2 regions of the Acidovorax sp. SRB_24 genome follow, and region 1 is predicted to be linked to the other one. Evidence: predicted binding sites of a transcription regulator. Region 1 holds the regulator's gene; the other holds the start of a gene.
What was found. Region 1 encodes FNR, which switches genes on or off when oxygen is low (the NO sensors DNR and NnrR bind a similar motif). Its sites were predicted from a motif close to TTGATNNNNATCAA; they were not measured.
Positions count from the first base shown of each region.

Region 1 (4,161 bases):
CATCCAGGCCAGGCTCTGCATCGCGATGGCCGCCACAGCCCCCGCGCTCGCATAGCCCGCCAAACGGCCACCATGGTAGGCCCACAGACGCCGGGCCTTCCCGCCCCTGCGCATCCACTGCAGCGGCTGCACGGTGCGCGGCTCGCTGGTCTGTGCCACATCCTCGCGGCCCATACCGGTCACCGCGCTGCAGGGGGCAGCACACATGGCAAGGCAGTGGGGCCCACCCACGAGCCCCATGACCAAGGCAGTCCAGGCGATAGAAGCAATCATGAACCCTAAATGATGCGCGAAAACCGCGCCCGGTTGCGGTCGGCCTGCAAGTACCTGTCAAACACGATGGCGATTCCGCGCACGAAGTACCAGCCCATGGGCGTCACCTCCACACCGTCGTCGCTCATGCGCACCAAACCCTGCCCGGCCATTTCCTGCAGCTGCTCCAGTTCAGCGGCAAAATACTGCCGGAAATCCAGCAGCCAGGCCTGCTCCATCGGCTCAAACAGGATTTCGCCCTGGCACATCAAGGCCATGATGGCAGCGCGCCGCACCAGATCGTCGCGCGAGAGCGCCAGGCCGCGCACGATCGGCAGCTTGCCCTGGTTGAGGCAGTCGTAATACTCATCGAGCGTCTTGGCGTTCTGGCTGTAAGTGGCGCCCACGCGGCCGATCGCGGAAACCCCCAAGGCGATCAGATCGCAGTCGGGCTGCGTGCTGTAGCCCTGGAAGTTGCGGTGCAGTCGCCCCTGGCGCTTGGCCACGGCCAGGGCATCTTCGGGCAACGCAAAATGGTCCATGCCCACATACACATAACCCGCCTGGCGGAAGGCTTCAAGCGAGCGCGACAGCATGGCCACCTTGGCCGACGCCATGGGCAGATCGGCCGAGATGATGCGGCGCTGCGGCTTGAAGCGCTCTGGCAGGTGCGCGTACGCGTACAGCGCAATGCGGTCGGGCCGCAGCTGCGCGACCTGCGCCAGCGTGCGGTCGAACGACTCCGGTGTCTGGCGCGGCAGGCCATAAATCAGGTCGACATTGACCGACTCGAAACCCAGGGCCCGGGCCTCCGCCACCAGCGCAAACACCTGCTCCGCAGGCTGGATGCGGTGCACGGCCTTCTGCACTTCCGCATCGAAGTCCTGCACACCGAAGCTCAGGCGGTTGAATCCCAACTCGGCCAGCAGCGCCAACCGGTCCGCGTCCACCGTGCGCGGATCGACCTCGATCGAATACTCGCCGCCCGGCGCAAACGTGAAGCTGCGCCGCAGCATGGCCATGAGTTCGCGCAGGCCCGCGTCGGACAAAAACGTGGGCGTGCCCCCGCCTAGGTGCAGCTGGCTGACCACCTGCCCCCCCCCGCAATGGGCCACATGCAAGTCGACCTCGCGGCTCAGGTAACGCAGGTAGACATCGGCACGCTCTGGGTGTTTGGTGATGATCTTGTTGCAGGCGCAGTAGTAGCACAGCGACTCGCAAAAGGGAATGTGCACATACAGCGAGAGCGGCAGCGCCTTGCCCGCAGCGCCGAGACGGCGTTGCTGCAAGGCAAGCACGTACTCATCTTCCCCAAACGCCTCGACAAAGCGGTCGGCCGTGGGATAAGAGGTGTAGCGCGGCCCGGGGACGTCAAACCGGGTGAGCAATTCGGGGGTAACAGCGGTCATGGAAAAAGCCTTCCTAGCGAACCAGCACACTGTGCAACACGGAAGCGCCCCTGTCCTTGACTTTGATCAAGGGTGTCTGCCGGGGTGGATGGTTCATAATTTGACCCATGTCAGACGCACCCTCCACCCGCACCGCCCTGGCGTCCCCAGCTTCGCCCTCCGACACTGCGCATGGGACGCACCACAGTGGCAGCATTCCCATCCAGGTGACGCCCCAAGCGCTCAAGGTGGTCTGCTCCAACTGCAACCTGCGCGAGCTGTGCATGCCCATGGGCTTGAACGATGCGCAGCTGCAGCGCATCGATGAAGTGGTGGCGACACGCCGCAAGGTCAAGCGCGGTGCCACGCTGTTTCGCAACGGCGAGGAGTTCACCTCGCTGTATGCAATCCGCACCGGGTTCTTCAAAACCTGCGTGGCCACCGAGGACGGGCGCGATCAGGTCACGGGCTTCCAGATGGCGGGCGAGATCATCGGCCTGGACGGCATCGTCAACGACCGGCACACCTGCGATGCCGTCGCCCTCGAAGACGCCGAGGTTTGCGTCATGCCTTTTGACCGCATTGAGGAGCTGTCGCGTGAAGTGACTGCGCTGCAAAGCCATGTACACAAGATCATGAGCCGCGAAATCGTGCGCGAGCACGGCGTGATGCTGCTGCTGGGCAGCATGCGCGCGGAAGAGCGCCTGGCCGCTTTCCTGCTCAACCTGGTGCAGCGCCTGCACACGCGCGGCTTCTCGCAGTCCGAGCTGGTGTTGCGCATGACGCGCGAGGAAATCGGCAGTTACCTGGGCCTCAAGCTCGAGACCGTGAGCCGCACCTTCTCCAAATTCGTCGAGGAAGGCACCATGGAAGTCAAGCAGCGCCATGTGCGCATCATCGACCCCGATGCGCTCAGGCGCCTTGTCAATCCGCAAAACTGCGGCTGATGAGCGCCTGCGCTGCGCTTATGCAAGACTGCAACAAGGCGACGCAAAAAAAGCCCCTGTCCGCTTGGAAAGGCGTTTTTTTCCCAGTAGCATCACCGGGCCAGTGGAGAAGCAGGTTTTCGCTGGTTCAATGACCACCCTAAAAAGGAAAACCCAACATGGCAACTGCAAAAAAAGCCCCGGCCCAGGCCGCCGCTGCTGACAAGGCCGCCGCTCCCGCCAAGAAGCGCACCCCCAACGCAGCCTTCATGAAGGCCCTGACGCCCAGCCCCGCCCTCGCCGCCGTGGTCGGCAATGCGCCGCTGCCGCGCACCGAAATCATCAGCAAGCTGTGGGTCTACATCAAGGCGCACAACCTGCAGGACGCCGCCAACAAGCGCATGATCAATGCCGACGCCAAGCTCAAGGAAGTCTTTGGCAAGCCCCAGGTGTCGATGTTCGAGATGGCCGGCCTGATCGGCAAGCACGTGAAGTAAGTCAGGCAGCTGCACTTTTTCTTCCAAGCCGGCTTAGGCCGGCTTTTTTTCGCCTGTGCTTCCGGTCCGCTGTGGTTTTTGCGACCAATGCGAATGAGAATGCATTTCATTTGATTTATCATGGCGTGCTTGTCGAAGCACAGCCAGTTTCCCAGCCACTGCCTCGCGTTCCCTGCTGACACCCTTGCGGTGTCGGTTGTATTTTCAAACCCGACGGAGGCCAGATTGGCACAACCACGCGCACAGCGCCGCAACCCCGCACTGCATTCCCCGCAGCCCCCCGCCCCCCTTTCCGCAGCGTCGCCTGCCGACAAGGCCATGCTGCCCCTGGGCGCACTGATGCTGGCCGCGTCCGTGGGCAGCTGGGCGCAAACCACCGAGACCGCCACGCCCACTCTCTCGACCGTCACCGTGCACGGCAGCGCCGAGATCCAAAGCAAGGACACGCTGCGCGCCAAGAAGACCACCGTGGGCAAGGGCAACCAGGACATCCGCGACATCCCCCAGTCCGTGACGGTGTTCACCGAAAAGCTGATGAACGACCGCAACCAGGACGACTTCCGCGACGTTCTGCGCACCACGGCGGGCGTCACGTTCCAGGCGGGCGAGACCGGCGAGGAAGACGTGCGCCTGCGCGGCTTCTCGCTGGGCCAGGCCGGTGACATCTACACCGATGGCATGAAGGACGCACCGCTGTACGAACGCGACACCTTCAACCTCGACCGCGTCGAGGTGCTCAAGGGTTCGGCCTCCATGCTGTTTGGCAAGGGCTCGACCGGCGGCGTGGTCAACCAAGTCAACAAGGCGCCGCTCCTGATCGACCAACACGAAGCCTCGTACACCCTGGGCACGGGCAAAGAGCACCGCCTCACGGGCGACTTCAACTGGAAGACCGGCGAGAACGCAGCGCTGCGCCTCAATGCCATGGTGCACAGCGCCGACAATTTCGGCGCCAAGCAGGACAAGCGCGGCATTGCGCCCACCTTCAGCTGGGGCATCGGCACGCGCGACGAGTTCTCGGTCGGTCTGTACTACCTGGATGTCCAGGGCCGCCCCAACTACAACCACCCGTGGATCAGCGACAACGGCAAGATCGTG
Region 1 covers NZ_MWOM01000011.1:5,357-9,517, reverse strand. The annotation lists gene B2J89_RS05615 (sulfite exporter TauE/SafE family protein) at 1-273, opposite strand, end outside; gene hemN (oxygen-independent coproporphyrinogen III oxidase) at 279-1,661, opposite strand; gene fnr (fumarate/nitrate reduction transcriptional regulator Fnr) at 1,769-2,587, shown strand; gene B2J89_RS05600 (SWIB/MDM2 domain-containing protein) at 2,746-3,063, shown strand; gene B2J89_RS05595 (TonB-dependent receptor) at 3,382-4,161, shown strand, end outside.

Region 2 (4,161 bases), on a different contig from region 1:
ACCCATGCGGGCGCCGGCCTGTACCGGCTCGACGGCGACTACGCCAAGACCAGCGCCGAAGCCGCGGGCGGCATCCTGCGCCTGGGCGCGCCCGGCGCCGCCACCGCCGCACCGCTGGCCCCGGCCCTGCAGGCCTACATCGACCTGGTGCGCGCCTTCAACAGCAGCCCCAGCACCAAGGTCTACCCGGGCTCGCCCTTCATCATCCAGCGCCTGCTGCGCGCTCACGACAAGCTCAAGCTGTTCGAACTGCACCCGGCCGACCTGCGTGCGCTCGCGGGCAACGTGGCCCAGCTCGAGGCCGGCCGCCAAGTCGCCGTGCTGCACGAGGACGGCTTCGAGGGCATCAAGAAGTTCCTGCCCCCACCAGCCCGCCGCGCGCTCGTGTTGTGCGATCCCAGCTATGAAATCAAGAGCGACTACGGCAAAGTGCTGGACATGGTTGCGGATGCGCTCAAGCGCTTTGCCACCGGCACGTATGCCGTCTGGTACCCCATCATTCCGCGCCCCGAAGCACACGACCTGCCACGCCGCCTCAAGACCCTGGCCCAGAAGGCCGGCAAGGGCTGGCTGCACGCAACGCTGACCGTCAAGTCCAGCAAGATCACCGAAGACGCCGCAGGCGAGGTCAAGCGGCCCGGCCTGCCCGCGAGCGGCATGTTCGTGGTCAATCCGCCGCACACGCTCAAGGCGCAGCTCAAGGACGCCCTGCCCCAGATGGCCGAGCTGCTGGGCCAGGACAAACACGCCACGCACACGCTCGAAGCGGGCAGCTGAACGCGCCCCTGCCGGTCAGGTTGGCGGGCAGTCCTTCTCTTCCGGCTCCAGCACCGTCAGTACCACCGGCTTGGTGCCGCGCCCGAGCATGTCCAGCGCCCGGGCGGCGGCGCGGCTGAGATCGATGATGCGGCCGGCCGTGTGCGGTCCCCGGTCGTTGATGCGCACCTGCACCACCTTGCCGTTCACCAGGCTGCGCACGCACACCTGCGTGCCAAACGGCAGCGAGGGGTGCGCGGCCGTGAAAGCGTGCATGTCGAAACGCTCGCCACTGGCCGTGCGGCGGCGGTGCAAGGAGGCGCCATACCACGAGGCCTGTCCCTGCTCCTCGGCGCGCGCAGCGGGCGCTTCCACCGCGTCCCCCGCCGCGCTGTCGGCAGGACGGGGGGCGGGCAGGGGCCGGGGCGGCCGAGGCGATGCAGGGGCCTGCGGCGCGGCCGGCGCCGCTTGCGCGGGCCCGGGAGCAGGGACAGTCGCTGGCCTAGCGCGATCGCCCAGGGCGCAGCCCTGAACCAGCAGGGCGCCCGCGCAAGCGAGCACGGCGCAGCCCGCGGCGAGCGGAGAAAAACGGCCAGTGGCCAGGGAAAAACAGCGAATGAGGGCAGGCAACAAGCGCCAAATGGTAGCGCAGGCCAAAAAAATCCCCGCCGAAGCGGGGAAGGGACCTCGGCCGCTGGCCGGCGGCCGGTCGGGGCCGGCTACCGGCCGGAGCTCAGAAACGCCAGCCCAGGCCCACGCCGAACAGCACCGGATCGACCTTGAAGGTGCCGATCTTGGCGCCGGCAGCGGATACATCGGTGCGGATGTAGACCTTCTTCACGTCGAAGTTGAGGTACAGGTTCTTGGCGACCGGCACGTCCACGCCCACCTGCAGCGCGGGGCCGTAGCTGTTGCGGTCCACGGTCACGCCGGCAGGCAGGTTGACCGCGCTCAGGCGCGTGTAGTTGACGCCGGCGCCAACGTAGGGCTTGAACGCACCGAGGTTGGTGAAGTGGTATTGGGCGGTCAGCGTGGGCGGCAGGTGCTTGAACGAGCCGATGGCGGCGCCGTTCGAGTACAGCGTGTGCTTCTGCGGCACGGTCAGGATCAACTCGACGGCGACGTTCTTGTTGAAGAAGTAGCTGATGTCGACCTCGGGCAGCCACTTGTGGTTGGCCGACAGGCCCAGGCCGGTGGTGTCGCTGTTGTCGCTGCTCAGGTGCACGGCGCGTGCGCGCACCATCCAGGGGCCTTCGGCGGCCTGCTGGGCCACGGCGGCGGAGCTCAGGACAGTGCCCAGCAGGGCGGCGGCGATGGCGTGTTTTTTCATGTCTTTCATCCAAAGAAGTCCGGGGACAATCCCCAATGGCTATTGAATGACCGATGCGCTAAGGCACGGTTGACCTGTATCAATCCGTGTCGGCCGGTGGCATAAAAACATCACTCCCAGTAGGCCTATTGGCCCTCGCCGATCCCGGGCAGGCCCAGCCCCAGGCGGCGGCAGATCTCCAGCGTGGCCGCGCTCTGGTTCATGGTGTAGAAGTGCAGTGCTGGCGCCCCGCCCTCGCGCAAGCGCGCGCACAGCTCGGTCACCACGTCCAGCCCGAAGGCGCGGATAGAGGCCGTGTCGTCGCCAAAGCCCTGCAGGCGCAGCCGGATCCAGCGCGGGATCTCGGCGCCGCAGGCGTCGGAAAAGCGCATCAGCTGGGTCGATCCCATGATGGGCATGATGCCCGGCACGATGGGCACCTCGAGGCCCAGGCGCTGGGTCTCCTCGACGAATCTGAAGTAGGCGTCGGCGTTGAAGAAATACTGCGTGATGGCCGAATCGGCGCCCGCGCGCACCTTGGCGGCAAAGGCCTGCAGGTCGGCCTCGGGCGAGCGCGCCTGCGGGTGCACCTCGGGGTAGGCCGCGACCTCGATCTGGAAGCCGCGCCCCGTCTCGCTGCGGATGAATTCCACCAGATCGCTCGCGTAGTGGAACTCGCCGCCCGCGCCGTAGCCGCTGGGCAGGTCGCCGCGCAGCGCCACCAGGCGCTTGACGCCCATGGCCTGCAGCTGGGCCAGCTCGCCCCGCACCGAGGCGCGCGTGGCGCCGATGCACGAGAAGTGCGAGGCCGCGCTCACGCCTTCGGCCAGGATGTCGCGCACCGTGGTGAACGTGCCCTCCTGGGTCGAGCCGCCCGCGCCATAGGTCACGGAACAGAACTGCGGCTGCAGCGCATACAGCTGCTGGCGCACCGCGCGCAGCTTGTCGGCGCCCTCGGGCGTCTTGGTCGGAAAAAATTCCACGCTGACGGGAAACGGCGCACTCGGCGCCCCGCCTGCGTGCGTCGGGTTCGTTGCGCTCATGCGCCCCTCCTGGCAAAAACAAAAAACTCCCGGTTGCCGTCGCCGCCGTAGATCGGGCTGTCGAGCCAGGCCTGCACCTGCAGGCCCAGCGCGGCGCAGCAGTCGCGGATGCGCTGCTCGACCACGGCGTACAGCGCCGCATCGCGCACGATGCCGCCCTTGCCCACTTGCCCCGGTTGCAGCTCGAACTGCGGCTTGACCAGCATCAGCAGCGCGCCCTCCGGCGCCAGCAGCGGCACCAGCGCAGGCAGCACCAGCGTGAGCGAGATGAACGACAGGTCGCCCGTCACCACATCGAACAGCGGCGTGGTGTCAACGCCTGCGCACTCGGGGCGGCGGCGGCGCTCGACGGGCAGCGTGCCCGCTGCGCGCGCCTTCGCCTTTTCGGCGCGCTCGGCCTTGAAGCGCTCGATGTCTCGGTCCTTGGCGTCGTCGCTGTCGTCGTATTCCTCGTCCACCAGCCCGCCATTGCGCATCCAGCTGTAGGGCGCCTCGGGCTGGGTCTCGTTGTCGTCCACCTCCTCGATGACCTCGGACAGCGCCAGCTCGCAGTCCTGCTGCAGGGCGCCCGGTGTGAGCCCCCGCGCGTTCACGCCTTCGACACAGATGACGCGCGGGTCGCTGCGCAGCCGCTCGTGCAGCTGACCGTGGCCGACATCAACACCGACCACCTGTGCCGCGCCCTGCTGCAGCAGGCAGTCGGTGAAGCCGCCCGTGCTCTGGCCCACGTCCAGGCAGCGCAGGCCGGCCACGGACAGGGTCGTGGCCTGGAGCGCCCCTTCGAGCTTGAGGCCGCCGCGCGAGAGGTACTGTGCCTCGGCGCTGTCGAGCAGCCGCACCTCGGCCACGCTCGGGATGTCGTCACCGTTCTTGGCCACCTTCTGCCAGGGCGCGCGCGGCGACAGGCGCCACTCCACACCGGCCGCAATCAGCCGCTGCGCCTGTGAGCGCGTGGCCGCATGGCCAAAATCCACCAAAAAAACATCTGCGCGCATGCATCACTCTCTCGCCCACGGGCGATAGTTTTATATCAAATTGGCCTCTAGCCCTTGC
Region 2 covers NZ_MWOM01000036.1:25,344-29,504, forward strand. The annotation lists gene B2J89_RS13265 (23S rRNA (adenine(2030)-N(6))-methyltransferase RlmJ) at 1-777, shown strand, start outside; gene B2J89_RS23215 (septal ring lytic transglycosylase RlpA family protein) at 793-1,131, opposite strand; gene B2J89_RS13275 (OmpW family protein) at 1,490-2,086, opposite strand; gene metF (methylenetetrahydrofolate reductase [NAD(P)H]) at 2,212-3,108, opposite strand; gene B2J89_RS13285 (TlyA family RNA methyltransferase) at 3,105-4,103, opposite strand.
Region 2: a site for FNR is predicted at 2,156-2,169, ahead of B2J89_RS13275 (OmpW family protein). Genes of this name have one in related genera too.